Regions from separate parts of the Vibrio sp. TAP-3B genome, predicted to be linked through region 1. Evidence: predicted binding sites of a transcription regulator. Region 1 holds the regulator's gene; each other region holds the start of a gene.
The links. The regulator PurR, encoded in region 1, represses purine synthesis genes. The targets are predictions, from matches to a motif close to TNANGNAAACGTTTNCNTNA.
Positions count from the first base shown of each region.

Region 2: the regulator PurR is predicted to act here: its motif matches at 3,459-3,478, upstream of AC3D28_RS12225 (uracil-xanthine permease family protein).
Region 3: the regulator PurR is predicted to act here: its motif matches at 8,884-8,903, upstream of glyA (serine hydroxymethyltransferase).

Region 1 is NZ_CM173495.1:570,562-581,326, reverse strand. It holds gene AC3D28_RS02810 (chemotaxis protein CheV) at 1-769, opposite strand, end outside; gene torR (two-component system response regulator TorR) at 1,527-2,237, opposite strand; gene torD (molecular chaperone TorD) at 2,503-3,150, shown strand; gene purR (HTH-type transcriptional repressor PurR) at 3,611-4,615, shown strand; cyclic di-GMP riboswitch class I at 4,903-4,992, shown strand; gene AC3D28_RS02790 (TfoX/Sxy family DNA transformation protein) at 5,109-5,699, shown strand; gene AC3D28_RS02785 (TVP38/TMEM64 family protein) at 5,810-6,502, shown strand; gene AC3D28_RS02780 (putative signal transducing protein) at 6,502-6,822, shown strand; gene AC3D28_RS02775 (alpha/beta fold hydrolase) at 6,858-7,661, opposite strand; gene glgA (glycogen synthase GlgA) at 7,779-9,236, opposite strand; gene glgC (glucose-1-phosphate adenylyltransferase) at 9,226-10,443, opposite strand.
Region 2 is NZ_CM173495.1:2,582,957-2,593,721, forward strand. It holds gene ompR (osmolarity response regulator transcription factor OmpR) at 1-440, shown strand, start outside; gene envZ (two-component system sensor histidine kinase EnvZ) at 539-1,837, shown strand; gene AC3D28_RS12225 (uracil-xanthine permease family protein) at 1,900-3,291, opposite strand; gene recG (ATP-dependent DNA helicase RecG) at 3,527-5,608, opposite strand; gene trmH (tRNA (guanosine(18)-2'-O)-methyltransferase TrmH) at 5,723-6,406, opposite strand; gene spoT (bifunctional GTP diphosphokinase/guanosine-3',5'-bis pyrophosphate 3'-pyrophosphohydrolase) at 6,459-8,579, opposite strand; gene rpoZ (DNA-directed RNA polymerase subunit omega) at 8,619-8,891, opposite strand; gene gmk (guanylate kinase) at 9,079-9,702, opposite strand; gene AC3D28_RS12255 (ABC transporter permease subunit) at 10,267-10,765, shown strand, end outside.
Region 3 is NZ_CM173495.1:1,629,834-1,640,598, reverse strand. It holds gene AC3D28_RS07725 (MetQ/NlpA family lipoprotein) at 71-880, opposite strand; gene AC3D28_RS07720 (methionine ABC transporter permease) at 913-1,590, opposite strand; gene metN (methionine ABC transporter ATP-binding protein MetN) at 1,580-2,614, opposite strand; gene gmhB (D-glycero-beta-D-manno-heptose 1,7-bisphosphate 7-phosphatase) at 2,955-3,506, shown strand; gene treR (trehalose operon repressor TreR) at 3,611-4,555, shown strand; gene treB (PTS trehalose transporter subunit IIBC) at 4,736-6,160, shown strand; gene treC (alpha,alpha-phosphotrehalase) at 6,252-7,937, shown strand; gene AC3D28_RS07690 (YitT family protein) at 8,011-8,613, opposite strand; gene glyA (serine hydroxymethyltransferase) at 8,960-10,210, shown strand; gene lipA (lipoyl synthase) at 10,585-10,765, opposite strand, start outside.

The DNA of each region.
Region 1 (10,765 bases):
CGTGAGTAAGTTTGTAACCATCCATCTCCGGCATTTCCGCGTCTGTAATCATCATCAGTAGTTCTTTTTCAACATCCTTACCTTCATCACACCAACGCTTTAGAACCGTCAGCGCTTCTAGGCCATCGCGACACTCGATGATGTTCATGCCCAATTGGGAAAGCGTATCGCGAACCTGATTACGAGCCGTAGAAGAATCATCCACAATTAAAACATTACGTCCGACCATTGCTTGAGAAAGCTCTTCATCTAAAATATCGGCTGAAATCGTGACATCGTAATGCACAATTTCCGCTAATACCTTTTCAACGTCAATAATTTCAACAATCTGAGAAGCATCAGCATCTCTGACTTGGGTGATAGCCGTTAGATAATTAGAACGACCAGATGTTGACGGTGGCGGCTGAATTTCTGTCCATGCGGTATTAATAATATTCTTAACTGAACCCACCAAAAAACCTTGAACAGTACGATTGTACTCAGTCACGATCAGATTTTCTTCTTCCGCTTCACCACGCAAAGCAGGGAAGCCAATAGCACCGCGTAAATCAATGACAGGCACCGCTTCACCTCTTAGGGAGGCTACACCACGAATGTTATAGTGAGAGCCAGGAAGCTTGGTCAACGGTGGAAGCTTAATCACCTCTTTGACTTTGAACACATTAATAGCGAACAATTGACGACTATTTAAAGTGAACAGCAGAAGCTCTAATCGGTTCTCACCAACTAAGTTTGTACGCTGATCAACCGTATTTAACACTCCGGACATACTACTACCTAAATTCTGGATGATTATTGTTTTATTCTAAACCGATGCGTATACCACGAGGTTATATACCCAGATAATTTCGTGGTAAATGGTTTAACGAAAATGGCCTTGGAAATGGGGGCTATTCCGCTAGGTTACTTTGATTAAGGAAAAATCACTGGTAACACTCTGGCTCTGTAACTTGGAATCGTTTGGGTATATATATTCAGTGAGCTTTTTAAGAAATTACATGAATGGCACAAATATAGCAATGTAGCACCACTCAGATTCCTCCTTGGCGTATAATTGAAGTCAATACATCGTCTTACTTTTCGTTTTTATTCACGATATGAGACGCACGATAACCTCACTTGGGAGTCGAGGCCAACTTTGCTCGATTGAGGGGCAACTTTTTATTTACTGGCTTATCGTGTCTTCCGAATGTTTGAACAACTTTACCTTTGAGAGAGCGTTTCGCTCAACAAGTATTATGCCTTAGATTAAGCATGCGCTTTCTCTTTATTAGAGTCACAGTGGCTATCAGTTAGCAGTTAGTCTCTTCAATCAGTTCAGCGATTAGTCAATCCGCTGAAGTTTACTTTGTTAGACCACCATTAATTGACGACGCTGAACTTGGGAAACGTGCATAAAAAATCCGATAAACACTGTTTATCGGATTTTTACACACACAAAGGACCGTTCAATTATTCTGACAACTATTGACTTAGCTGAACGTCATGAGAGCGAATACTCACCTTTTCTTCTTTGCACCTGAGAATTAATCCCCAGCAAACATATAGCCTTCTCCGTGAACCGTCACGAAAATCTGTGGGTTCTTTGGATCAAACTCCATCTTGGCTCGCATACGTCGAATCAAAACGTCAATGGTACGATCATTCGGCGCGTCCACTCGATGACTAATCATATTCAAGATACGCTCACGACTTAACACCTGATTCGGGTACGACGATAACGCGACCAAAAGTTCATACTCCGCTTTGGTCAGTTTCACGGGTTCGCCATTACGGCTTAGTGCACGGCGCTGAATATCAAATGTCCATTCTCCGAAGCGAACAATGTGTTCCTCATTGGCTTCTGCCGTTTTATTACTACCGTGACGGGCTGCTGAAATACGCCACAGTAGATTCTTAACGCGAACCAAGAGTTCCCTGAGTTCAAAAGGTTTTGTCACATAATCGTCAGCGCCCATTTCTAGACCTACGATTTTGTCAATGCTATCCGTGCGTCCTGTTACTAATATGATGCCAATATCCGACTGGCTACGTAGTTCGCGAGTAAGCATCAGGCCGTCTTCACCCGGCAGGTTAATATCCAACATAATAAGGTCTACATCACCCGCTTGCAGAACTTCGCGCATCTCTGCGCCACTTTCTGCTTCGCTAACTTGATAACCTTCATTTTGGAAATATCCCGCAAGCTTACTACGCGTTACAACATCATCTTCTACGACTAATACGTGATAGCTCATTTACACCACTTCTATCTTCTTATTATCCAAGACGTATTCTATTCATAACTAGTAACATTTCTAGTCATAGATACATTAAAAAGCAAGATTTAGCGTTTTTATTGATTCAAAACAAACTTACCCACCACCATTAACAAATGAACATTTTTTGCTATAAAACATAATAATTATAGTTACTGCTATTCATTTTAATTGATTACACTTAGGGAATATCCCTAATTGACCTTATGGTGCACGACTTAAAGCATCATTCAGGAGCCCAAAAATGCAAGAAGTGAAAGCTTTTAATGAAAAACGCGCTGAAATTTACTGGTGGTTTTCGAGCTTGTTCGCCAAAGAATTAACAAACAAAGAATTGAAAACTTACCACAGTGTTGAAATTCGCGGTTTTTTAGCGGGTTTAGGTGAAAATGAATCCCTTAAACCTGCCGTTGACAGCCTTGTTAACGCATTGAATCGCCTACAAGATCGTCAAGACGCACAACTAGAGCTTGCCGCAGACTTTTGCGAACTGTTCTTAAAGACGGAAAAATACGGCGCCCTCCCTTACGCTTCAATGTACATTGGTGAATCAGGCTTACTCAATGACAAACCAGCGGAAGAGATGGAAAAATTAATGAGTGAATTTGGCGTTCAGGTTGATGTTAACCTCAAAGAACCAGCCGATCACTTAGCCGTTGAGCTCGACTTTTTAGGCAACATGATCATCCGCTCTAATGAACTAGAACAAGACAAACATATGGAAAAAGCGTTTGTTCAACAAAACTGCTTCATTCAACAACAGTTGATGTCTTGGCTGCCACAATTTGGACAAAAATGTAAGCAGCTCGATGAATTCGGTTTCTACTCAAGTGTTGCGCAACTATTAATTGCATTTTGTAAACTGGACAGCACTTACCTTCTTGGTGAATAATCGCCGCCTGTTTTAAGAAGCCCTCAAATCGGGCTTCCCATATTCGCAATGACTTCAAGATGCTTGGTAGATTATTCGTTTGCTTTTAATCTAACGCAAAGACACCCGGTTACTTAGCAGTCATAATGTGACTTCAAATACACAAAACACTGGTTGAAAGCATTGCTAGTCAGCCCACATAGAGCTAAAATGTGAGCGCAAACGATTAAATATGATTTATATGTAAACCGCTAAAATATAGCGGTTTTTGTGTTTTCTTAATGGGCTGATGACGATTTATCACCATATAGAAAAAAATAGAACTCATCGACCAGTTGCTACACACTTTTTTGCCGCTCTTAGGATAACCTCTGCCAAACACACTCAACATGAGCGTTTATAACGCTAAGTGTGAAAACGATTCTGGTATTGAGACACTCCATCACGGCATTTTTAAGTAGCTCGATACAGGACACCATTTATGGCCACTATAAAAGACGTTGCTCGCTTAGCCGGCGTTTCTACGACTACTGTTTCTCACGTTATTAACAAGACACGTTTCGTTGCCGAAACAACTCAAGAAAAAGTAATGAAAGCCGTTGATGAGCTTAACTACGCACCTAGCGCGGTTGCTCGCAGCTTAAAATGCAACTCAACGCGCACTATTGGCATGTTAGTGACTCAGTCCACCAACCTATTTTTCTCTGAAGTAATTGACGGTGTTGAGAGCTACTGTTACCGCCAGGGTTACACTCTGATCTTATGTAATACAGGTGGCATTTACGAGAAACAGCGCGACTACATCCGCATGCTAGCCGAGAAACGTGTAGATGGTATCTTAGTGATGTGTTCTGACCTGACGGAAGAGCTAAAACAGATGTTAGACCGTCATGCTGATATTCCTAAGGTCGTAATGGACTGGGGTCCAGAAAGCTCTCAAGCTGATAAGATTATGGATAATTCAGAAGAAGGTGGCTACATTGCAACCAAACACCTGATTGACAACGGCCATACGGATATCGCTTGTCTAAGTGGTCATTTTGAAAAACTCGCGTGTCAGGAGCGCATTGCTGGTTTTCGCCGCGCAATGACAGAAGCAAAGTTACCCATAAACGAAGATTGGATTCTAGAGGGCAACTTTGAGTGTGATACCGCCGTGTTGGTTGCAGAACAAATAACGGCAATGGACAAGCGTCCAACAGCCGTTTTCTGTTTCAACGATACTATGGCGCTGGGCCTTATGAGTCGTTTACAACAAAATGGCATTAAAGTACCTGATGATGTATCTGTCATTGGTTATGACAATATTGAATTGGCGGAGTACTTTTCACCACCACTTACGACTATTCACCAACCGAAGCGTCGTGTAGGTAAAAATGCATTCGAAATTTTACTTGAACGAATCAAAGATAAAGAACATGAGAAACGTGTTTTCGAAATGCAACCTGAGCTTGTCATTCGAAATACCGTGAAAAAACTGAACTGATATTAGCTTTAATATATAAAACTGGATCCAAGCGCTCTTACGAGCGCTTGTTTTTTAATAAAAAATAACATTTACAACACATTTTCTTGCTTATAAAATCGTTAATAGTAGGATAACTTGCTGTTTTATTTGGATGTGACTCAGTCTTGCCCTTCTTATTCTTTTAGAGTAAAACTTCTTCTTGAATATGCACAAATATGCACTAACTCACATTTTTACTGAACCAACATCACACTTTCAAGCGTAAAGTGTGATGTTAATTCAATATACAAAGTATGATCCAACTGTCACGCACAGGGCAAACCATCCGAAAGGATGGGACGCAAAGCCTCCGGCCTGAACCATCGTATACGATGGAAGGTAGCGGGGTTACCGATGGCAAATATGCATATAATGAGTTCACCCTTTATTGACATTGTGTCTGCATGTATTTGCTAACCTCTCGGACCTGATTTTTGGTGGCGTAATATTAATTACACCGAGATAACACATCATGGATAAACCGATACTCAAAGACTCTATGAAGCTATTTGAGGCACTTGGTACGATCAAGTCGCGCTCAATGTTTGGTGGCTTTGGTCTTTTCGCCGATGATACGATGTTCGCACTAGTTGTGAATAATCAACTTCATATACGAGCTGACCAAAAGACTTCATCTGATTTCGAGAAACAAGGGCTAAAACCATACGTTTATAAAAAGCGTGGTTTTCCAGTCGTAACTAAGTACTACGCGATTTCCAGCGACTTATGGAGATCAAACGACCACTTAGTTGAAGTAGCAAAGCAATCCTTAGAAAATGCAAAAATGGAAAAAAAGCAACAAGCGACAAGTAAACCTAACCGCTTGAAAGACTTGCCTAATTTGCGACTAGCTACTGAAAGAATGCTTAAGAAAGCTGGCATCGAATCGGTAGAAAAGCTAGAAGAAGAAGGTGCGCTTAATGCCTACAAAGCGATAATAGACACACACTCCGCCGCTGTGAGCATTGAGCTCCTCTGGGCACTAGAAGGTGCTATAAACGGCACTCATTGGAGTGTAGTTCCTCAAACTCGTCGAGACGAGTTGATTAGCGACCTTCAATAGAAATAAATCGCTAACCATAGAGTAAACCGCAGATAACACTGCGGTTTTTTTGTGAAATTTTTTCGGACTAAAATCTGTCTTATAAAGCATACCCAAGTGGAGCAAAAAATATGAATAAGAAACTGATTTTAGGTCTTACCCTATTAGCGCTAATCATCTTTTTAGGTGTGAACTTCAGTCAATACCTAACCCTAGAAAATGCTAAGGCACAACAACAACTACTGACCGCTTACATCGACCAAAACTTCGTGTTTTCTGCGGCAGTTTACTTCTTCGCTTACATCCTCATTACAGCATTTTCCATTCCTGGTGCAACAGTTGTCACTTTGCTTGGTGCGGCTCTCTTTGGGTTTTGGGCAAGTTTATTACTGGTTTCTTTTGCCAGCACAATGGGGGCGACCATTGCATTTCTAAGTAGTCGTTACTTATTGCATGATTGGGTTCAAATCAAATTTGGAGGAAAGCTCACTGCTATTAATCAAGGCGTTAAAAAGGACGGTGCGTTTTATCTATTTTCTCTTCGCTTAATCCCTGTATTCCCTTTTTTCTTGATTAATCTGCTAATGGGATTAACGCCAATGTCAGTCGGCCGGTTCTATCTGACGAGCCAAATTGGCATGCTGCCAGGAACGGCCGTTTACTTAAATGCAGGCACTCAATTAGCCACGATTGAAACGTTATCTGGCATCATCTCTCCCGCTGTCTTAGTGTCATTCGCATTATTGGGACTATTTCCAATTATCGCTAAATGGATTATGAATAAGGTAAGACCAATACCCAACCAACAAAATGGAAGCTCTTAATGAAGATATTTATCGCTAAGAACCCTGCAGAAGCACATATTGTATGTGAATTGCTAAAAAGCGAAAAAATCTCCTGCGAAGTTCGGGGAGAAGGTATTTTCGGTCTAAAAGGAGAATTGCCATTTAGTGATGATACGGACCCTTATGTTTGGTTACTTGCTCCTGAACAAAAGTTAAAAGCAATCGCAATTGTGGAAGCATACCAAAAACAATCACGCCGACATGAATACCCTGATTGGCAATGCCCTAAGTGTTTAGAAGTGAATGAAGGGCAATTTGGCGCCTGTTGGCAATGTGGGCATCAAATAGGAGAACCTTAGCACTCTCTCCTGCTCTCTCGTTTCATAATTTAACTCTACACCGCCAAGCTTTGCTGCTTGATAAATGCGATTGAGTACTGATTGAAGTCTTCAGGGCGTTCAACATTGCAAACATGTCCGCAATTTGGAATTTCACGTAAGACACTAAACTTATGCGCCGCAACCATCTCTTTCACGGGTTGAATGAACATATAGTCCCGTTCTCCCATTAAATAGAGAGTGGGGATTAGCAGTTCTCTATCTTTAAAGTATTTCATTAGCGGGTTGACATCTGCAGCCAAAATAAACCAGCGTTTAAACTCTTTTTGACAAAGCTTCTTAGCCTCACGGATGAAAAGGTGTCGAGATTCACGCTGGTTTCGCTGCGGCATAACGATATAGGCAAACAACCTGTACAGCCACATGTAGGGCAAGATATGCTTGCAAAAGTTACCAAGCTTAACGAGTATTTGCGAACGGGTGTTGAGTCGCGTGATTGCGCCTCCAAGCACCATTGAACGCACGCGACCCGATGAAAGTTCAGCCAAGTTACGGACAATAATGGTACCGAGAGACATCCCGACAAAATGCGCAGACTGGATTTTTAGGTAATCTAAGACCTTTAAAATGTCTTGAGTGACTTCAGTGAAGGTGTAACGATTCCTAATCAGCTCTTTCAGTAACTGGTTTGACTTTCCATGACCTCTTAAATCGATAAGCAGCAGATTAAAATGTTGCTTATACGCTTTGATTTGCTTAAACCAAATTGAGGAACTGCCCCCCGCACCGTGCACGAATACGACCCACTCATTACTCGTAGGGTGCAGATAGGTTTTATGAAAAAGTAGCGGTTGAGTCATATTCCGGTATAAAAAATCGTACTATTGAGCAAAATGTCATCCTACCACACTCCGTTTAATCAAGATAATAAAGGCACCTTAATCAGTGCCTTTATTATAATTTAAAGTAAACTCGCATCAATTTAACGCCGAGCGATAAAGGTGCAAATACGCTTCTGCGGCCTTTCTCCAACAAAAGTCCTGCTGCATTGCATGTAATTGAATTCGTTTTACTTCAGGAGGGTTTTGAGCATAAAGTAACAGCGCTCTCAACATAATCAGCAATAACGCCTGAGGCGTTGGCTCATAAAAAACAAAGCCTGTCGCGTGAGAAGGGTCAACATCATAATCATTTACACTGTCTTTTAGCCCCCCAACCCCTCTGACAATCGGCAATGTGCCATAAGCCATACTATAAATTTGATTCAAACCGCACGGCTCAAATTCTGAGGGCATTAAAAAGAAGTCTGAACCGGCTTCCACTAAATGTGCCAGCTCGTTGTCATACGCTTCAACAAACACGAGCTTTTCCGAAAATAACGCAGCGACATCTTTTAACTGTGCAGCAAGAACAGGGTCACCAGTTCCAACGACGACTAATTGTACATCATGCTTCAAAAAGTCCGCCAATACTGGCAATAAATAGTGAACTCCTTTTTGCTGGGTAAGACGACAGACCATACCAAACACTGCACAGTCTTTTTCTATGAGACCTACACGTTGCTGCAGCACTTTTTTACAAGCACTCTTGCCTCTGGCCATACTTTGGTCATTAGCGCTGTAATTCACTGGTAAATACACGTCGGTCTCGGGGTTCCACGCACCGTAATCACAGCCATTCAAGATGCCAACTAAGTCCTGCGCGCGCTGCTGGAACTCCCAAGCCATCCCATGACTACCAAGCTCAGTTTTTAGTTCTTGTGCATAAGTCGGACTAACAGCATTAATTTTATCCGCGCTCATCACTCCTGCTTTAAGCATGGTGATATGTGTTGCGCTCACCGCAGCATCTGGCACATTTCGGCAGTGAAACTCCGGAAGACATTGTATATCGTCATAACTAAATACTCCCTTGAACACCGCATTATGAATAGAAATAACACTGCGTGTATTAGCAAAGAACGGATCTTCGCCATATCGATGTTTTAATAAAAATGGCACCAACCCTGTATGCCAATCATTGGCATGTACAATGTCTGGCTGAAAACCTACCTTAGGGAGCATGTCTAAACAAGCTGCACTGAAAAAGGCAAAGCGTTCACCATTGTCTGGGTAGGCTTGATTATTCTCAGCATACATCGAAGCACGGTCAAAGTAAGGTTGGCAATCAATCAGATAGACAGGGTTATCACCAAGCATAATCCTTAAAACTCGATACTGTGTGTGTGGCCAAGATGTTAACTGCGTTTCTAGTACCAATTCGGCATCTGCTAACTTTTCGATACTGCTGTACGCAGGAATGATAATTCTTACATCTTGCTGAAGACTTTGAAGGGCTTCAGGCAGAGCCTTGGCTACATCAGCCAACCCTCCGCTTTTTATCAACCCTTCAACTTCAGACGCGACAAACAGAATAGACAGATTGCTAGTAGCCAACTCGCGCTCCTTTAGGAATGACGACAATCCCTTCCTCTGACACATGGAAGTGTTTCTTATCTTCTTGGAGATTCACACCAACTTGAGTGCCAGGAGCAATATCGGCATCCTTATCGACAATAACACGACGTAAAACACAGCCTTCGCCAATTTTCACATCACCAAGAAGTATACATTCGCTGATATCGCAAGCCGATGCAATATTACTGCGAAAACCGAGCACTGACTTTTCTATTCTTGAGCCTCGTACATAACTCCCATTACATACCAAGCTATCGATGAACTGAACTCGACCGTTATCTGAATCCTTAAATGTAGCAGGGGGAAGTGGCGGGTAATATGTATGAAGTGGCCATTTGCGGTTGTATAAAGAGAACGGCGCATCTTTCGCCAGCAAGTCCATATGCGCTTCCCAATATGCATCGATAGTACCGACATCACGCCAATACACTTCTTCTTTCTCACCGCTTATTTTGTTGGTACTGAAGTCATACACAAACACATCCCCACGAGGGAATAACTTCGGAATAATGTCTTTACCAAAATCATGAGATGACGCTTCATTGTCTGCATCTTCCATTAATTCAGAGAACAAAATATTCGCTTCAAAGACGTAATTGCCCATCGACACTAGTGCGTGATTAGGGTCACCGGGTATCGACTTGGGATTTACTGGCTTCTCTTCAAAGCCTATCATGCGACCTTCGCTATCAACCTCAATAACACCAAACTGAGAGGCGTCTTTGAGCGGCATACGCAGTGCTGATACCGTTAACGATGCTTGTTTCTCGCAATGAAAGCTCAACATTTGTTTGATATCCATTTTATAGATATGGTCTGAGCCAAAAATACACACTTGCTCAGGCTCTTCTAGCTCCATAAAACGTAAATTTTGATAGATAGCATCCGCAGTTCCCTCGTACCAACGCTTACCTGTACGCATTTGGGCAGGAATAGGATCGATAAAACGGTCAGTGATACCATTAATGTTCCAGCCTTTTTTTAAGTGATGGAACAGGGATTGTGATTTAAATTGAGTTAGAACATAAATGCGCATGAGATCCGCATTTACAAAATTATTTAGAGCAAAATCAATCAATCGGTAGCTACCACCAAAAGGTACCGAAGGTTTACTGCGAGATTCCGTTAAAGGTCTCAAACGAGAGCCTTCACCGCCAGCAAGAATCATTCCCAAAACACCAGCCATTTGTTGTTCTCCATATCGTTATAGCTTGGATTTGGTATTCACTTGAATGAGTATTACTCGGGGAGTCAAGCGAATACGTTGTTGCACCCACATCCTGAGTTTCTCAGAACTCTTACAATGCGGATAAAAGAGCTATGGCACTTCCAGTATGCGAGCATCCATTATCTTTATATTTCTTGACGCAAACAATGCATACAATTGCACTAGTTCTTATAACAAATTATCTAACCAGTCCCTAAATTACAATTTTAAATACGCCATTCTGTGTTCCATGCAAAAGTTACTTATTCAAGACGATATCTTGGTCACATAAGGATAAAGC
Region 2 (10,765 bases), 1.0 Mb from region 1:
GCCTGGAAGTGGGCGCAGATGACTACCTACCGAAACCCTTTAACCCGCGTGAGTTACTCGCGCGTATTAAAGCCGTATTACGCCGCCAAACCGTGGAGCTGCCTGGGGCACCAAGCACGGAAGAAAAAGTGGTTGAGTTCGGTGAATTTCGCCTCAACTTAGGCACGAGAGAAATGTTCCGAGGTGAAGAATCGATGCCACTGACCTCGGGCGAGTTTGCGGTGCTGAAAGCTTTAGTGATGAATGCGCGTGAGCCTATGTCACGCGATAAGTTGATGAACATGGCTCGTGGACGTGAATACTCGGCGATGGAACGTTCTATTGACGTGCAAATTTCGCGTTTACGTCGCATGCTGGAAGATGATCCGAGCAAGCCTCGTTATATTCAAACCGTATGGGGCTTGGGGTACGTTTTTGTCCCGGATGGTAACGCGGTTTAATTCGCTGATTCCAAACGCCTGTTCTGGGCGATAGAACTTCAGCCTTCAACCATTGTTGAGGGCTGAAATCTTGCGATTATAACCACCAGGAACGTTGCATGCGCATTCGTAGTTCACTGACACAATCCATTTTACTGTTCATCTCTTTGCTGCTCGCTAGCCAAGTCTTCTCTTATTACGCCGTTTTTAACTACGCCTTGATGCCAAGCTTGCAACAGTTCAATAAAATTCTCGCTCATGAATTAAACCTCGTGCTGGATGATGAAGGCGATTTAAAGTCCGATGCGCCTTTGCGACGCCAGTTACTCGAGAGGTTAGGAGTGACGGTTCACAGCCTCGATAGTGAAAAAACCACGGAATTTCATCACGCCATGTCGATTGATTTGATGTCGGAAGAAATGAGCCAGGAGTTAGGCTCGCCGACAGAAGTGCGGCTACTGCTGGGTAGTGACAGTTATATTTTGTGGATGCACATCGAAAAGCTACCGAATTCGATTATTCGCATCCCTCTCTCTGAACTTCAAGAAGAAGACTTCGCGCCACTGTTTCGTAACAGCCTCATCATGGCGCTATTGATCATCGTGGGTGGTTGGTTATTTATACGTTTACAAAACCGTCCGCTGGTGGCTTTAGAAAGAGCGGCGAAGGGCGTAGGACGAGGTGACATTCCGCCACCCCTGCCTGAAAAAGGAGCATCTGAAATTCGTTCGGTAACGCGAGCGTTTAATCAAATGTCCCAAGGCATTCAAGAGCTGGAAGAAGATCGCGCCTTACTGATGGCCGGCATCAGTCATGATTTGCGCACGCCGTTAACTCGCATTCGCTTGGCGACGGAAATGATGTCGCCTGAAGACAGCTACCTCGCGGAAGGGATCATCAGTGATACCGAAGAGTGTAACGAAATCATCAGCCAATTTATGGATTATCTCAAACCCGTGAATAAAGAGTCACTTGAGTCAGTGGATATCAGTACGATTGCCAGTGATGTGGCCAGTTCAGAAGGTGGTTATGAGGTTGAAATTGAAATCGATCTCAATCCCAATCTACCTCCCGCGAAAGGCAACCCGATTGCGATAAAACGAGCGGTGAGTAATCTCGTCGTGAATGCACTGCGTTACGGTAATGGTTGGGTAAAAATCAGCACGGGCGCCACCGCAGATAAGCAACTGGTCTGGGTATGCGTTGAAGATAACGGGCCGGGGATAGAGCAATCTCAAGTCGCTAAGCTATTTGAGCCCTTTACGCGCGGCGATACCGCTCGTGGTAGCGAAGGGACAGGGCTGGGGCTGGCCATTGTCAAGCGTATCGTGAGCCAGCATTCTGGGTCTGTCGTGATGCGTAATCGTAGCGAAGGCGGCTTGATTGCACAAATCAGTTTTCCGACAAACATAAGCTAATTTAAAGTGAGACTGTTCTTTCAATAGCCCAGCCTAAAGTTAGGCTGGGCGCATTATTAAACTTAGGACTCTTTTACTTCTTGAGCCGAAAGCTCCTCTTCTTCTGCCAGTTTCTCGGGCAACAGCAAGTTCAAAATGATCGCCGTAATACCACCTGCAGCCACGCCGGTTGAGAAAATGCTTTTAATGAACTCTGGCATAAACTGCAAAATTTCCGGTTTTTGTGCAATCCCAAGTCCCATTGAAAAGGATAATGCCATGATCAGAATGGCGCGGCGGTCGAGCTCAACGCGGGAGATAATGCGCACACCGGCTGCGGCAATGGTACCGAACATCACGATGGTAGCGCCGCCAAGCACTGGCTCTGGGATCAGTTGAACAAAGCTCGCCACACCTGGGAATAAACCGAGAATCACCAGCATGCCGGAAATGAAGTAGCCGACGTAACGGCTAGCCACGCCGGTGAGCATAATAATTCCGTTGTTTTGGCTGAACGTAGAGTTCGGGAAACTGTTAAATATCGCCGCAATCGCTGAGTTTAGACCGTCTGCCAGTACGCCCCCTTTAATGCGCTTCATGTAAATCGGCCCTTTTACCGGCTCACCAGACACTTCAGATGTCGCGGTAATATCGCCTATCGCTTCCAGTGCGGTAATAAAGAAAATCAAGACCAGCGGAATAAACAGCGACCAGTCAAACGATAGGCCGTATTGCATTGGCACGGGCAGCGCAACGAAAGCGGTCTCGCCTAGCGCAGACGTATCCACCATGCCCATGAAATAAGCCATCACGTAACCAACGAACATGGCAATCACAATCGAGGCTACGCGAATATAAGGGTTCTTGGAGCGATTCAACATCACGATCAAACCAAGTACCGTTCCTGCGAGCGCCAGTTTGTCTAAACGGCCAAACGATCCATCATCCATTGCGGCGTAGCCGCCACCCATCGATACCAAGCCAACTTGGATCAAAGTGAGACCGATAAGAGTCACCACGATACCCGAGACCAGAGGGGTGATGATACGACGTGCGTGCTCAAGCACACGAGAAAGTAGAATTTCGGCAAAGGAGGCAACTAAAATAGTACCGAAAATGGCGGCCATCATCGTGCTAATGTCGGCGCCACCAGCCTTTAACGATAGGCCCGCACCAATGATTGGACCTAAAAAGTTAAAACTGGTGCCTTGAACCGAGAGTAAACCAGATCCAACTGGGCCAAAGGTACGAATTTGAATAAACGAGGACACCCCAGAGGCAAACAATGACATGCTGATGATGGTGTTGGTTTGGTCTGCTGGCACACCTAAAGACTGACAAATAATCAGAGAAGGGGTGATAACGGCGACGAACATTGCTAATAAATGTTGAACGGCCGCAAAAATAGTTTGAGGTAGAGGAGGACGATCATTTAATTGATAGACCAGTTCCGAAGATCGGTTTGAAGTTGTCATGGTTTGTCTCGCTAGTCGCAATGTTTGCCCAGATCTCGCTGAATGGGAGAGCAGGGTGGAGCTGACGTTATTACCTGTGATTGCTGTTAATCAGTGTCAACTCAGGTTGGTGGCGTGTGATAAACACACCTTAAAAATTTGTGCGCGATTATAGAGAGATTTAGCCAAAAAGCAAACGTTTGCTTAAAAATGAAAAACAAAGGGCAAACGAATGGATGAGACTCGTTGGACATTGTTAAGCTTTGGAGTAAATATCGCGTTCGCCTAACCAGCGGTCGATGATGGCGACTGCATGGGTCGGATAGTTGTGGTGAATATGACGAGCGATGCGCTGAACTTCAGGGATTAAGCGTTGATCTCGCACTAAGTCCGCTATTTTAAAGTCTGCCAGACCGGTTTGTTTGGTCCCGAGGAGTTCACCTGGCCCTCGGATCTCTAAATCTTTTTGAGCAATCACGAAACCATCATTGCTTTCGCGCAGCACAGCTAAGCGTTTCTGCGCGGTTTTGGAAAGTGGTGAATGGTACAGCAGCACACAGTGGCTCGCGACTGACCCACGTCCCACACGGCCTCTCAACTGGTGCAACTGAGCCAAACCTAGGCGCTCTGGGTTTTCGATGATCATCAAGCTGGAATTTGGCACATCGACCCCGACTTCAATCACCGTGGTGGCAACTAACAGGTGCAACTTATTGTCTTTGAAGTCCTGCATGACCGCTTGCTTTTCAGCAGGTTTCATTCGTCCGTGCACCAAACCAATGTTGACGTCAGGCAATGTGCGTTGTAGTTCTTCGGCGGTATCCGCCGCCGCTTGTGCTTCTAAAACTTCCGATTCGTCAATTAAGGTACACACCCAATACGCTTGCTTGCCTTCGTTTAAACAAGCATGACGCACACGCTCAACAATATCGTCTCGTTTGGTATCCGGAATGGCAACCGTCTGAATTGGCGTTCGGCCTGGTGGCAGTTCATCAATCACCGAGGTTTCTAAATCGGCGTACGCCGTCATCGCTAATGTTCTCGGAATCGGCGTAGCCGTCATGATCAATTGATGTGGATAAGCACCTTGTTTTGCCCCTTTCTCCCGCAGTTCTAATCTCTGGTGAACACCAAACCGATGTTGTTCATCGATGATAACCAGCGCGAGATGATGAAATTCGACATGTTCTTGGAATAGCGCGTGAGTACCCACTACCATTTGAGCCTCACCGCTGGCAATGCGCGCCAGTTCGGCTTCTTTGGCTTTACCTTTGAGTTTGCCTGCCAACCAACCAACTTGAATGCCCATTTCTTGAAACCAATGAGCAAAGTTAATCGCGTGCTGCTCAGCGAGCAGTTCGGTGGGGGCCATCAAAGCCACTTGATGGCCGTGTTCAATAGCGCGAACCGCTGCTAAGGCTGCGACCAGTGTTTTACCTGAGCCAACGTCACCTTGAACAAGGCGCATCATAGGGTGCGGTTTTTCCAGATCGGCTTCAATCTCTTGCACCACCCGAGCTTGGGCATTGGTGGGTGAAAAAGGCAATTGTGCTAAAAACTGCTCTTTGAGCTGACCGCAGGGCCCTAGAGGAAGCGCGATATCTTTTTGACCTTGGTTACGTACGGCCAGCATGGATAGGTTTTGCGCGAGTAACTCCTCGATGATCAGGCGAATTTGCGCCGGATGCTTGCCGTCATCAAACTCATCCAAATTGATATTGGGTGGTGGGCGATGGATGGTATGCAGCGCCTGACTCATGGTGATTTGATGATTGTATAACCCAGGTGGGAGTAACTCCTGAATAGCGGCTTGGTCGAGTAAAGCCAGCGCTTGGTCTGTCAGATTGCGCAGCGTGACTTGTCGTAGGCCGTCGGTTGTCGGGTAAACGGGGGTTAAGCTTTGATCCACTTGTGGCTTTTGTTCACTGACATAAAATTTGTAATCAGGATGAACAATTTCTAAACCCATTCCGCCACGCTTTATTTCGCCGTAAGCATGTACTAACTTACCTTGCGTGAAATTGTTCTTAATTGCGGCGGTAAAGTTGAAAAAACGCAACGTAATGGTGCCGTTACCATCGCTGATTTTTACGGTGAGCATTTTCCGCTTACCAAAAATGGTATCTACCGTCATGACCTTACCTTGCACCGCAGCCCAAAGACCAGCATGCAGTTTTGCGATGGGATAAATACGAGTGCGATCTTCGTAACGAAGGGGTAAGTGGAACAGCAAATCTTGAACGGAATCTAAGCCAACTTTGGCGAGTTTTTCTGCGACTTTAGCGCCAACCCCAGAAAGGGAGGTTAATGGGACAGCAGATAACATTTGGGCAGACATAGAAGGCTCAGTAAAATGGTTAACAGAGCAGTATGTTAACCATGGAGCTGTGTTTTTGTACAGGAAAAAATCGCCAAGCTTTAGTCAGCATCATAATCAAATTGCGAGCCTCGCTCATTTGCTCTGCATCTCTTTCCACCATGATTGATCAGCGATGATCTGACCTTCGTCATCAAGGGGAGGATAAGTAAGCCCTTTGCGCTTGGCTACTTTTGCCAAGACTGGGTGGCCGCGTTCAAATAGAATGCGATTGATGGTCTCTTTAGGCAGTGCGCTTTCTTGTCTGTCATACATACCTGCCGCTTCACGTTGACGCTGGGCTTCATAAAGGATCACAGCACTCGCGACGGAAACGTTAAGTGATTGCACCATACCCACCATAGGAACGATGATGTCTTGATCGGCTAATTGCTTGGCCTTTTCTGATGCTCCAACTTTCTCGCTGCCTAAAATGATTGCAGTTGGCTTAGTGTAGTCGATATCACGAAAGTCGACCGCAGTATCGGATAAGTTGGTCACCAGCACTTGCATACCTTGTGCTTTCAGCTCGGTAATCGCCGCTTCGATGGAGTCGTGGGTGTCGACCTCGACCCAATTACGCGCGCCAGCAGAGGTATGACTCAAGGTGCGCATTTTATCTGGCCATATGGCGTGGACTTTATGTAAGCCGGTTGCGTCCGCGGTGCGGATCACTGCGGAGACATTGTTAGGCTTATGGACTTCTTCGAGACACAGTGTCAGGTCAGTTTGACGAGCTTTTAGGACTTGGTGAATGCGGTTATAACGTTCTAGATTCATATTTATAGAGACATAAAAAATCGCCACCCAACGGAGTGGGTGGCGATAGAGGTTAGTTCTTTCTGCGTCGAACCCGAGTGGTCTGTGGCATCGCTTTAATTTTACGCATGATGCCAGCAAGGTGAACTCGATCTTTGGTCGTCAACAGTACGGTAACGGTGTATAAACGACCGTCGCGTTCTTCCGTAGAGAGGCCATGAATATTCGAGCCTGTTTTCGAAATCACGTTAGTGAGCTCGGCCAGAGCCCCTTGGTTATTGAGCATGTCGACTTTAAGTTCTGCGATGAACTCTTTGTCGTAATCTTCAGACCAAGCGACAGCCATATAACGCTCCGGTTCTTTTTGGTAACCGCGAACGTTAGGACACGTTTCACGGTGCACAACCAAACCACGACCAGGCGATACGTGAGCAATAATATGATCATCTGGAATTGGATGACAACATTTGGCAAAGGTCAGCAGTATGCCTTCTGCACCACGAATTGGCAGTTTCTTCTTCGAGTCTGTCGGAATTGAACTGGTCGTCGTCAACTCTTCGGTATCTCCGAGAAGACGGCGCGCAATCACAATACTCATCAATTCACCCAAGCCAATGGCGGCCAATAAGTCATCGATGGTATTTAAACGAAGGTCATTCAAGACTTCTTGGATATTGTCTGGGTAGATGGAATCAATCGAGTGACGACCGAGCGCATGATTGAGCAAACGGCGGCCAAGCGTGATGGATTCTTTACGACGCATGGTTTTGAGTACTTGGCGGATCTTCGTACGAGCACGGGATGTCACCACATAGTTCAGCCATGCCGCGTTCGGACGAGCACCAGGAGCACTGATGATTTCCACCGTTTGACCGTTTTTTAGCGCCTTACTCAGTGGGTAAGGATTACGATCAACACGTGCCCCAACGCATGAGTTACCGACATCGGTATGCACAGCATAAGCGAAATCAACCGCGGTGGCGCCTAGCGGTAACTCGACGATACGGCCTTTGGGAGTGAAGACATAAATCTCATCAGGGAACAGATCGGATTTGACGTTTTCAATAAACTCAAAGGAGTTGCCAGCACTTTGTTGAAGCTCTAGCAGGCTTTGCATCCAGCGCTGTGCTTTCACTTGCGCGGTGGTCCCTGACTTATCGCCTTTGTCTTTATAAGACCAATGTGCCGCCACACCTTTGTCTGCCATTTGATCCATATCTTCAGTACGGATCTGTACTTCTACTGGCACACCGTGAGGACCAACCATCGAAGTGTGTAAAGATTGATAGCCGTTCGCTTTTGGTACCGCGATGTAGTCTTTCATACGGCCTGGGCGTGGTTTGTACAAGCTGTGTACTTGACCCAAAACGCGATAGCAAGTATCGGCAGTATCCACCACCACTCGAAAAGCGTAGATGTCCATAATCGTGTGAAAGCGCTGTTCTTTGGTTTTCATCTTGTTGTAGATAGAGAACAAGTTTTTCTCACGGCCGACCACGCGAGCATTCAAGCCGAAATCTTGCAGACGGCCTTCTATTTCGCTGTGAATACGTTGGATCATCTCTTTACGATTGCCGCGCGCCGCTTTGACCACTTCTTTTAGTACGCGGTATCGGTTTGGATATAGCGCTTCAAAGCCCAGCTCTTCAAGCTCGGTTTTAATATTGTGGATACCAAGACGATGAGCGAGCGGTGAGTAAATTTCTAAAGTTTCGCGAGCGATGCGGCGTTTTTTATCTGGTCGCAGTGCACCTAGCGTACGCATGTTGTGCGTGCGGTCAGCCAGTTTGATCAGAATAACGCGGATATCTTGCACCATGGCCAGAACCATCTTACGAAAGTTCTCGGCTTGAGCCTCTTTTCTGTCACGGAATTTGAGTTTATCCAGTTTAGACACACCATCAACGAGCTCAGCGACAGTGTTACCGAATTTCTCTTCGAGGTCTTCTTTTGTGACGTCGCAATCTTCGATGACGTCATGCAGCAAAGCAGCTTGGAGGGTTTCAATATCGAGGTGCATTTCGGCCAAGATACGAGCCACAGCGACTGGGTGGATGATGTACGGTTCACCGCTAGAACGGGTTTGCCCTTCATGGGCATCTCTCGCTACCACATAAGATTGACGCAGAGCCTCAATTTGAGGCTCTGTTAGGTATTCTTGGGCAACGTCTTTGAGGCTATCGAATAGATACAAATTATAGGCCCGGGAGGTTGTTGAGTACTAAAGTAAGAATTAACGGTTGTGAGCGATGCTGCTTACTGCTGCTAGCTCTGCCGCTTCTTGCTCTTGTTGCTCTTGACGTGCACGTGCGTCTAGCACTTCTTTAGTAATTAAACCTTCTTCGATTTCGCGTAGAGCGATAACCGTTGGCTTATCGTTCTCTTCTGGCACTAGTGCATCTTTACCGCCAGTTTGCATTTGACGAGCGCGGCGAGCCGCAATCAGTACTAGGTCGAAACGGTTGCCAACTTTTTCAACAGCGTCTTGAACAGTTACGCGTGCCATGAGGACTCCAAATAGTTAACTAAAATTTTAGAATGACGAGAAAGTATACAACCTAACTACTTTATTTACTAGCAATTAGACAGGCCACGATATGTGGACTTTCTCTGGTGTTATTATTGCTATTCTTTGCGCTGGGCAAAGCAATAGAAATTCTTTATTGTTGTGCAGAGGGTGACTCGGGTTGGAGTTATTCTGCTAACAGCGCGTCAAGCATACCTTTATATTTAGCAGCTTGCTTTTCTTCCTTCAATCTTTCTGCACGTAAGATGGCTTTAAAGTCCATCAGTGCATTATCAAAATCGTCATTGATAATAATGTAGTCATATTCGTTGTAATGCGAGATCTCTGATTTCGCTTCTGCCATGCGTTTGGCGATGACCTTGTCACTATCTTGACCACGGGTGTTCAAGCGGCGTTCTAGTTCACCATTGGATGGCGGTAGAATGAAGATGCTTTTGGCTTCAGGCATTTTTTCGCGGATTTGGCGTGCGCCTTGCCAATCGATGTCGAGAAAAACATCGATGCCTTTATTTAAGGTCTCTTCAATCCAGACGCGTGAGGTGCCATAGTAGTTCCCAAACACTTCGGCATACTCTAAGAAGTCGCCTTTTTCGATCAATGCTTCAAACTCGTCTTTCGCGACGAAATGGTAGTGGATACCGTTTTCTTCACCAGGACGCATCTCGCGAGTGGTGTGAGACACAGACACTTTCATTGCGTAAGTCGGATTGCGTTCCAACATCGCTGAGATCAAACTAGATTTACCTGCCCCGCTCGGTGCAGATACGATATAGAGAGTACCTTTGCCCATTGTACTGTTCCACTTTTTGATTGGATAGATTGAGTGCCGAAGGAAAGATCCGACATTCTTATAATGATAGTACTGGCAATGATAGATCGACCACCAAAGGGATGAAGATTGGTGATGATCCCGCCAGAAAAATGGAGGCGAAAGATATCACGAACTCTATGCAGTTGCCAGTTGATCTTTTGGGCGTATCTTCCTTGTCGTTGATTCCATCTTTTCAAAGGAAGATCAGCAGGCCTTAGCGGCCCAATGATTGGCGATGGTTTCTAATTTTAATTGGTTTTTAACACTAAACCACCTAGATTAAATATTCTATGTGAATGCTTTTTTGTGGTTTTTTATCATTTTTACAAAAACATATCTGTTTTTCGCTATCGTAAGCCGTTTGTCATGTTTTGGCTTCAACTACTTGAAGCCAGTGTAGATTCAAGATAAATATGACGCTGAACACGCAGGGAGTGTGTTTCAACCGTTGAGTGACGACAAGAATAGATGTGCACCATTTTGGGGCGGAAACGGTCTTACCGTACCGCCTAAATTGGACAGTAGACAAGGAGCAAGTTGTATATGCTGTCGTACTTTTTACGCCGTTTAGCGTTAGTTATTCCCACCTTTCTTGGCATTACTATTCTTATTTTTGCCATTACCCGTTTTGTGCCGGGCGGCCCTGTTGAACGCATGCTATCACAAATGCAATCTCAGGGAGACGGCGCAGCATCGATGACGTCTGCTGGTGGTAATACCGCGCTTTCTGATGATCAAATGGCGGAACTTAATGCTTTCTATGGCCTAGATAAGCCCGTCATCGAAGCGTATGTTGAGTGGTTAAGTCGTTTGGTCAAGTTGGATCTGGGTGAATCCACGCGTTACTACGAGCCCGTCTCTGGCATGATCGCTGAACGCTTACCCGTGTCTTTGTTTTATGGTGGAATGACCTTTTTTATCAGTTATTTCATATCGATACCGCTGGGTTATTACAAAGCTCTCAAGCACGGTTCGGTATTTGATTCTGCTTCTTCAATTCTGATTTTTGTCGGCTACGCTTTGCCTGGCTACGTAGTGGGGG
Region 3 (10,765 bases), 1.1 Mb from region 1:
GAAGCAGCAAATAACAAAAGGGCTGATGTGCAAACATCAGCCCTTTTGTGTTCAAGTTAGTGATGGTGAATTACCAACCTTTCACTACGCCGCCTTTGAATAGCTCTTTCGCTGCTTCGTACACTTCTTCAGTTTGGTACGCCTTGACGAAGTTTTGTACGTTTTGAGCATTGACGTTTTCTTCACGCGCCACGATTAAGTTCACGTATGGTGACTCTTTATCTTCGACGAACACCCCATCACGCTCTGGAGATAGGTCAATAGAGCTTGCGTAAGTGGTGTTGATGATAGAAAGCGTTACGTCATCCAAAGAGCGTGGCAGTTGAGGCGCTTCTAGCTCAATGATTTCGACGTTCTTAGGGTTACCTACGATGTCACGAACGGTGGCTTGCAGACCAACCCCGTCGCGTAGCTCAATCAAACCTTGTTGCTCAAGAAGTAGCAGTGAACGACCTAGATTAGTCGGATCGTTAGGGACGGCGATGCGTGCGCCGTCTTGGATGTCTTCAACCGATTTTACTTGTTTTGAGTAACCAGCGATGGGGTAAACGAAAGAGTTACCTGCGATAGCCAGTTTGTAACCACGATCTTTCACTTGTTGGTCTAGGTATGGTTTGTGTTGGAATGCGTTAGCATCAACAGAACCATCGTCTAACGCTGCGTTTGGTGTCACGTAGTCCGTAAAAGTCACCAACTCCACATCCAAATTGTACTTTTCTTTGGCCACTTTCGCTGCCACTTCAGCAACTTGTGCTTCAGAGCCAGCAATAACGCCCACTTTGACCTTGTTTAGGTCTGTTTCTGTTTCGCCACAACCCACCAGAGTCAGTGCAGAAGCGGCAGTTACAACAGTCAAAAGGCTTTTGAGGCTAAATTTCATTTTTATCTCCTTATAATTTATATTTTCAATGTTTATCTGTGGTCTACACGACGCACCACTGCGTCACCGAGAGACTGAATAATTTGCACGAGAACAATCAACATCACGACTGTAACGGCCATGATCGTCGCATCGTAGCGGTGGAAACCGTAACGTATAGCGACATCACCTAAGCCGCCGCCGCCCACGGTGCCAGCCATGGCAGAGTAGCTTACTAGCGTGACGAGTGTGATGGTGACTGAGTTAATAATCGTCGGCATGGCTTCCGGTAGCAGCACTTTTGTGATGATTTGTGTTGGCGCGGCCCCCATAGATTGTGCGGCTTCAACCAGCCCAGTAGGAACTTCTAACAGAGCACCTTCAATCAGACGCGCGACGAATGGGATTGCACCAATGGTAAGCGGTACGATTGCTGCCGTTGTGCCAATAAAAGTGCCAACTAACATTTTTGTCACTGGAATAATCGCAACCATTAACACTAGAAAAGGCACCGAGCGTCCAACGTTAACAATGGCGCCTAACATACTATTAAGACGGGTGTTTTCTAATAAGCCGCCTTTTTTAGTAATGTGCAGAATGACACCCAAAGGGATGCCTACCGCGAAACCGACCAGGCCAGCGACCGCAACCATGTATAGGGTTTCCCATGTAGCCCCCAAAAGTAGCTTGCTGTTTAAACTCAGCCATTCAGAAATCGTATCAAAGGACATAACCAAGTACCTCTACTTTCACGTTGTGCTCACGCAGGAAATCAAGAGCTGCGTTATCATCTTTTTCATTACCAAACAGTTCAGCGACCATCATGCCGAATTTTACGCCACCAGCATAATCAAGGTCAGAACTTAAAATGCTCACATCAATGTTGTATTTACGAGAAATCTGCGACATCAGAGGTGCATCTACTGTGGTGCCTGTAAACTCCAAACGCACCAGAGGGTAGCTGCCTTCAACACGGGTTGGTTGTAGCCGAGCTTGGTAATCCTCTGGGATAGAAAGATCTAACGTTGAGCGAATAAATTGGTGCGCCAGTTCGGTTTTAGGGTGTGCGAAAATATTGCCGACGGTACCTTTTTCAACCAGTTCACCGCCACCAATGATCGCCACTTCGTGACAGATACTTTTCACCACTTCCATCTCATGGGTGATAAGCAAAATAGTGATGTTTAACTTGCGATTGATCTCTTTTAGTAATTCAAGAATGGACTGAGTGGTTGCCGGGTCTAACGCGCTGGTGGCTTCGTCACAAAGCAGCACGCTAGGATCGGATGCCAATGCGCGAGCAATCGCTACACGTTGCTTTTGACCGCCGCTGAGGTTCGCGGGATAGCTTTCATGTTTGTCTTGCAAACCAACCAGCTTGAGCAGCTCCGTGACTTTAGTTTGGATTTGCGATTTGCTTTTACCGGCCAGCTCTAAAGGCAAGGCGACATTATCGAAAACAGTGCGAGACGACAGTAGGTTAAAGTGCTGGAAAATCATACCAATGTTGCGGCGGGTTTCGACCAACTGTTTTTTGCTCAGTGTTGTGAGATCAACATTATCGACGATGATCGCGCCAGAGCTCGGCGCTTCAAGCATGTTTACACAGCGGATCAGGGTGCTTTTACCAGCACCAGATGAACCGATCACACCGAAGATGGTGCCCTTGGCGATGTGTAGGTTAATGTCTTTCAGGGCAAGAATTTCCTTACTGCCTTGGTAGAACACTTTATTGACGTTTTTAATTTCTATCATGTTTCAACCTGCCCAAAGATACGGGGGAACTTCGCTGTCAAAAACGGCCTTTGACAGAACTTAATGTTGAGCTCTAGCTCAATTCTCAGTTGATGCTATGGGTTAAGTAGAATGAAGTCAATAGATATTTTTACGTCTAGACGTCTAAAGGTATGGATGTTTTATTTCATAAATAACGCGGTGTAAGCTGTGAGTGGAAGGGAGAGAAGGGTCGCTGTAGAGTGACCGACTCTTGTTCAACAAATCAACGGTTTTAACAGCGCTGCCTGCCAATGAGGTAGTGTTGAGGGTGATAAGGGATGTATAATCTGACGAAACCGAATTAATAGAGAAAGACGTTTTGGCAAAACCTGCTGTTTTTATCGATCGTGATGGCGTGATTAACGTTGATCACGGCTACGTTCATGACGAACATGATTTTGAGTACATTGAAGGTGTGTTTGAAGCGACGAAAGCGCTGAAACAACAAGGCTATCTACTGGTGCTTGTGACCAACCAATCTGGCATCGCGCGCGGTAAATTCAGTGAGGATCGTTTCTTGTCACTGACCCAATGGATGGATTGGAATTTTGTCGAGCACGGTGTGGAATTTGATGGTATCTATTACTGCCCGCACCATCCTGAACAAGGTATCGGCGATTACAAGCAAGATTGTGATTGCCGCAAGCCAAAGCCAGGCATGTTCATTTCTGCTCGCGATTTTTTGAACATCGATATGGCGAAATCGGTCATGATTGGTGATAAAGCGGAAGATATGATGGCGGCTGAAGCGGCGGGTGTCGGCACTAAGATTTTGGTTCGCACTGGCAAACCGATCACTTCACAAGGTGAAGCGCTGGCGACGGTGGTGCTTGATAGCGTGGCTGACGTACCTGGATATCTACAGAAGTAATCCCCAAAAAGTGGTGTGTTTAAGGGAGGCGTTTGCTTCCCTTTTATTCTATTGCTGTTAAAGTTCAAACACCTAACTATTCACCTATCCTGATTTAGTCATTTATGAGCAAAAAACTCACCATTCTTGATATCGCGAAACTGGCTGGTGTCGGCAAGTCGACGGTAAGCCGAGTGTTAACCAACGACCCAAAAGTGAAACCACAAACGCGTAAGAAAGTTGAGCAAATCATTCGTGAGTCTGGTTACGTGCCGTCGAAATCTGCGCAGTCGATGCGTGGAGGCAGTCAAAAAGTCATTGGGGTGATTATCTCCCGTCTCGACTCTCCGTCCGAAAACCGCGCTGTCAGTACCATGCTTAATCGGTTGTACTCGGCAGGTTATGATGTGGTGATTATGGAGAGTCAGTTTGACCGTGATAAGACCAACGAACATTTGGAGGTGCTTAAGCGTCGCAATGTGGATGGTATCATCGTATTTGGTTTTACAGGGTGTGATGAGCGAGCGTTGGCGGAGTGGGGGAGCCGTATTGTTGTTATCGCGATGGATACCGATGAAGTGTCGTCTATCAATTACGATAACCAAGGCGTGATTGAAAAGGCACTGGCGTACATAACCCAGCGGTCACTTTCTCGTGTTGCCTACATTGGCGTTGACCCAGAAGATCGAACGACAGGCTTAGCTCGTTTGAATGCCTATAGAGCGTGGTGTGAGCGCAAACACATTGTCCCTTGTTTCCAGACAGGGAAACTCAACCATGAGAGTGCGTACCAGCTCGTCGATCAAGTGCTGCAAACCGATACGCAAGCGATTGTTTGCGCAAGTGATACCATTGCGCTGGGTGTGATAAAGCGTCTACAAGAGCTAGATCGAGAAGATGTAGTGGTAACAGGCGTAGGTGGAAATGAGCTGCTTTCTTTCCTTTTTCCTAAAATATTCAGCGTTGACCCCGGCTATGCCTATGCTGGTGAAAAAGCTGCTGAGATGCTGATTAATCAATTAAGTGGCGACGACTCAGTCGTTCACTTTACTCAACAGCCAGTCTGCTGAGCATCCTTCCTAAGAAATTCTGCTTTAAAATTATACTGTGATCACTCTCAATTAATGGGATTGTTCCCATTTTGTTTTTTGTCTTTGGGTGGCAATATTAAAATCAAGAAATGGGAATGTTCCCATTTATAAAAAATAAAATGATGAATCGAATGTATCCAATACAGGGTGGACAAAGTTATGAGTAAGATTGCGCGTAAAGACGTGGAGCGTCTTATTGAGCTGGTCGGGGGACCGGACAATATTGCCAGTGTAAGCCATTGTTTAACTCGCTTGCGTTTTGTTCTCAATGATACGGACAAAGCAGACACGAAACAGCTAGAAGCACTACCGATGGTGAAGGGCTGTTTTACCAACGCAGGCCAGTTCCAAGTGGTGATTGGTACTGAAGTCGATGAGGTTTACAAAGTACTGATCGAGCTAAGCGGTAAAAGTGAAGCGAGCAAAGACGAAGCAAAAAATTCCGCTCGCCAAAATATGAACATTATTGAACGCGGTATCTCACACCTTGCTGAAATCTTTGTTCCTTTATTGCCGGCAATCATTACCGGCGGTCTCATTCTTGGTTTCCGTAATGTCATTGGCGACATCAAGATGTTTGATGGCCAAACCTTGACAGAAATCAGCCAATTCTGGGCAACGGTCCACTCATTCCTGTGGTTGATTGGTGAAGCGATTTTCTTCTTCCTACCTGTTGGTGTGTGCTGGTCTACCGTGAAAAAGCTCGGCGGGACACCCATTCTTGGTATCACGCTGGGTGTGACGCTGGTTTCTCCTCAATTGATGAACGCCTACCTGATCGGTAAACAAGCCCCAGAAGTGTGGGACTTTGGGTTGTTCGTCATCGAAAAAGTCGGTTATCAAGCGCAAGTGATTCCTGCAATGTTGGCGGGGATCGCATTGGCGTTTATTGAAACGAATCTAAAACGCATCATTCCCTCTTACCTGTACTTAGTGGTGGTGCCGTTTGTTTCTATCATCATTTCTGTGATTCTTGCGCACTCTATCATTGGTCCATTTGGCCGTCTGTTAGGCGATGGCGTGGCATTCGCAGCGAAAGCCGCCATGACGGGTGACTTTGCAATGATTGGCTCGACCATTTTTGGCTTTCTGTATGCGCCACTGGTGATTACCGGTATTCATCACACTACCAACGCAGTAGACCTGCAGTTGATGCAAGAGTTAGGCGGCACACCAATTTGGCCTCTGATTGCACTTTCAAACATCGCTCAAGCGTCTGCAGTGGTTGGCATCATTATTATCAGCAAAAAACATGGCGAACGTGATATCTCTGTTCCAGCGGCCATCTCAGCGTACTTAGGTGTTACTGAGCCTGCGATGTACGGTATTAACCTAAAGTATAAATTCCCCATGTTAAGCGCGATGATCGGTAGTGCGTGTGCTGCCGCCATTTGTGGCAGTGCTGGCGTAATGGCTAACGGTATTGGTGTGGGTGGCTTACCAGGTATTTTATCGATTCAACCACAGTTCTGGGGTGTGTTTGCGGTGGCGATGTTAGTGGCGACGGTGGTTCCTGCGGCATTGACTTTGGTTCTCTATAAGCGAGCCAAAATCAAAGGAGAGCTTGAGACTGCAAGCGCGTAATTCAATCAGAGGTAGCGGTGTCGTTGCCTCTTCTTGTTTTTCTATTTTCAAATTTTTTAAGTTTCCGATGACTGGTAAGTGAGTGTTAGAAATGGCAATGACCAAGCATGATGAGAGCTGGTGGAAAACCGCAACCATCTACCAAATTTACCCAAAAAGCTTTTGTGACAGTGGAAGTAAAGGCACGGGCGATATTAGAGGGATCATTTCTAAACTGGATTATCTCAAGCACCTCGGTGTCGATGCGATTTGGCTGACGCCGGTGTATCAGTCGCCAATGATCGACAACGGGTATGACATTTCCGATTACTACGCGATCAACCCAGAGTTCGGCACGATGCAAGATTTTGAGAACTTGCTGGCAGAGGCGCACCTGCTGGGCATTCGTATCATCATGGACATCGTCGTCAACCATACGTCGACTGAGCATCAGTGGTTTCAATCGGCATTGGGTGATAAAAACAGCCCATACCGTGATTACTACATCTGGAAAGATCCGGTAGATGGCGCAGAGCCAAACAATTGGCAATCGAAGTTTGGTGGTAATGCGTGGGAGCTGGATGAAGCCACTGGGCAATATTACTTACACCTTTTCGCTAAAGAGCAGGCGGATTTGAACTGGGAAAATCCAGTAGTGCGTGAAGAAGTCAAAAAGGTGATCCGTTTTTGGGCAGAGAAAGGCGTGGATGGTTTCCGCCTCGACGTCATTAACCTAATTTCTAAACAGCAAGATTTCCCGAGTGATGATATTGGTGATGGCCGCCGTTTTTACACTGATGGGCCACGTGTGCATGAGTTTCTACAAGAAATCAGTGCCGCGGTATTCCAGAAATACGGTAGCGTGACCGTCGGTGAGATGTCGTCAACCACGCTAGAGCACTGCCAGCAATACTCTTCATTAGACGGTAAAGAGCTGTCGATGGTGTTCAACTTCCACCATCTGAAGGTCGATTATCCCAATGGTGAAAAATGGACCAAAGCACCGTTTGACTTCATTCAGTTAAAACAAATTTTCAACCATTGGCAAACGGGTTTGAATGGACAAGGTTGGGGGGCGCTATTTTGGTGTAACCACGACCAACCCCGTGTTGTTAGCCGTTTGGGCGACGATAAACAATACCGAGTGGAATCGGCCAAGATGCTCGCCGCGTCAGTGCACATGATGCAAGGTACGCCGTACATTTATCAAGGTGAAGAGATTGGTATGACCAATCCAGGCTATAGTCAGATCAATCAGTATCACGATGTAGAAAGCATCAATATGTACGATCTCATGGTGCATCGTGGTGGCGTGTCACACCACGACATGATGGCGATTCTGGCGCAGAAATCACGTGATAATTCGCGTACGCCAATGCAGTGGAATAGCCAAAAACATGCGGGTTTTACTCAAGGGACACCATGGCTTGAAGTGGCAAGTAATTATCCAGACATTAACGCAGAACACGCGATTGCGGATTTGAATTCCGTCTTCTATTTCTACAAGCGTTTGATTGAGCTACGTAAACAAGTACCAGTGATCACAGACGGCAGTTATGAAGACTTGCTACCAGAGCACCAACGTATTTTTGCTTATGTTCGTCAAAATGAGCGCCAAACGCTGCTGTGTATCAACAACTATTATGGCGAAGAGGTCGAGTGTGTTTTGCCGGAATATTTTGAAATGAACACAGCCAAGAACTTGCTTTCTAATTATCAAAATTCAGCCTGCGCGGTGGCCTCTCATCATCAAATATTACGACCGTACGAAACGCGAATTTTGTTGATAGAAGGCTAGGTGATTGACCTTCTAGGATTTCAATCTTAATCAAAAGGCTTTGGGGTGTTCTCCAAAGCCTTTTTTTGCGTCTTTAAGAGCCATAGGAGACGGAATAGCGGTGGGGTTTATGGTTCATTGCCAGTACGACATTCAGTGCCAATGCGCCGAAAATTGATAGAGCAACCACCTCAAGCGAGACAAAAAAGAACGAGGCGAACAGAATACACGCATCAATAGCCATTTGGCTTTTACCGACTGAAACACCGAATTTATCCTGAATGAACAAACAAAGCACGTTGAAGCCACCAAGGCTAGAACGATGTCTGAATAAGATCAGCATACCCAAGCCCATTAACAGGCCACCGATGAGCGCACAATAAACTTCGTTTACTGATTCCAGCGAAATCAGCAAATAAAGATGATCGGCAAAGATAGAGACTAAAGCGCCAGAAATTGCACTGTTAATGGCGAAATGACGGCCGAAGCGTTGCCATGCGAGTAAGTAAAAAGGACTGTTAGCCAAAAAATAAAGCGTACCAAACGTAAAAGGTGTAAATTGGCTGATAAGCAGAGCCAATCCGGTTGTCCCTCCAGTAAGAAGGTTTGCGGATTGGAGAAAGAAAACCCCTTGAGCGACCAAAAAGGTCCCAGTGAGAATTGCTATCCAGTCTTCTTTTAGTGAGTGTTTTTCCATCAAGTTTGCAGTCGTTGGTGATAAACAAGGCGAGCATAGTAGTAAAAAGATGATCTTTTCGGTAGTTAAAGGGTAAAATTTACGGTAAACCTATGTAATTGCTATTTTACAGGGTGTAAAGCCGAAAATTGACAGTCGATAAATCATGGTAGAGGTTTGCAGCATCGCCATGATATTTATTGTTTGTCATCATGAAAAAACTGCATGAGAAAAAGTGTAAATTTCTCTTTATGACCCAGATCGAATTATGTAGAATGCGCGCCATTAGAGTGACGAAAACGTTTGCGTAGGGTCATTCAACAGTTTTTTTGTAACTTTCAGTACTAATCTGAGTCAGGAGATACAGATGCTTAAGTGTGATATGAACATCGCAGATTACGATGCGGAACTGTTCGCAGCTATCCAGGAAGAAACTCTTCGTCAGGAAGAACACATTGAACTCATCGCCTCTGAAAACTACACAAGCCCACGTGTAATGGAAGCGCAAGGTTCTCAGCTAACGAACAAATACGCTGAAGGCTACCCAGGCAAGCGTTACTACGGCGGTTGTGAATACGTTGATAAAGCAGAACAGCTTGCTATCGATCGTGCATGTGAGCTTTTTGGGTGTGAATACGCGAACGTACAGCCTCACTCAGGTTCTCAAGCAAACAGCGCCGTATACATGGCGCTGCTCAACCCTGGCGACACGGTGCTAGGCATGAGTCTAGCGCACGGCGGTCATCTAACTCACGGCTCTCCGGTAAATTTCTCTGGTAAACACTACAATGTTATCCCTTATGGTATCGATGAGGCGGGTCAAATCAACTACGACGAGATGGAACAGCTCGCGCTTGAGCACAATCCTAAGATGATCATCGGTGGTTTTTCGGCTTACTCGCAAATCGTGGATTGGAAACGCATGCGTGAAATCGCAGATAAAGTGAACGCGTACCTATTCGTAGATATGGCACACGTAGCTGGCCTTATCGCAGCGGGTGAATACCCAACACCAGTACCACACGCACATGTTGTGACAACCACCACGCACAAAACGCTAGCTGGCCCACGTGGCGGTCTGATCCTGTCTAATGCAGGTGAAGAAATGTACAAGAAGCTCAACTCAGCGGTGTTCCCTGGTGGTCAAGGTGGCCCTCTAATGCACGTTATCGCTGGTAAAGCTGTCGCATTTAAAGAAGCGATGGAGCCAGAGTTTAAACAATACCAAGCTCGCGTCGTAAAAAACGCTAAGGCAATGGTTGGTCAGTTCCAAGAGCGCGGTTACAAAATTGTATCTAACAGTACAGAGAACCACTTATTCCTCGTAGACTTAATCGACAAAAATATCACTGGTAAAGATGCGGACGCAGCACTAGGTGCGGCAAACATTACTGTAAACAAAAACTCAGTACCAAATGATCCACGTAGCCCGTTCGTGACGTCTGGTATCCGAGTGGGTACGCCAGCAATCACTCGCCGTGGCTTCACTGAAGAAGATGCAAAAGAGTTAGCGAACTGGATGTGTGACGTTTTGGATAACATCGGCAATGAGGAAGTTATCGCAGCGACAAAACAGAAAGTACTAGCGATCTGTAAGCGTCTACCCGTTTACGCGTAATTTTCTTTGTAAACGTTAGCCTCATAGGCTGAGTCGATTTCGAAAAATCGCGAAATTCTAAGGTCCTCAATTGAGGGCCTTTTTGTTTTCTAACGTTTGGGTAAGTCCTCAGTATACTCCCTACAAGCGGGAGGGGTGACCTGTTCTGTTATTTTGAACCGTTGAGGAACGAACGTGATTCAGAATCTGTTTTCAGAGTGCTGTCTGCTTAGGGGAAAGGCTTAGAGTACCAGAGTGTGTGAAACAAGATTCCTGATTCCACTTAGGCTGGTCGGAATGACATGCACCGAATAAGAAGGGGTAGGGAGGCTTTTGTGTTGAGATACAAAAAGGTTGGTGAAAGACCAACCTTTTTGTTATTAAAAGCAAGTCGTTTATTTGATCTCAAGACCTTGCGCTTGCATATCGGCATGGTAAGAAGAACGAACGAATGGGCCACAGGCAGCGTGAGTGAAGCCTAGATCCAGTGCGATTTCTTTGAGCTCGTCAAACTCTGATGGCGGAACGTAACGCTCTACTGGCAGATGGTGACGGCTTGGCGCTAAGTATTGACCG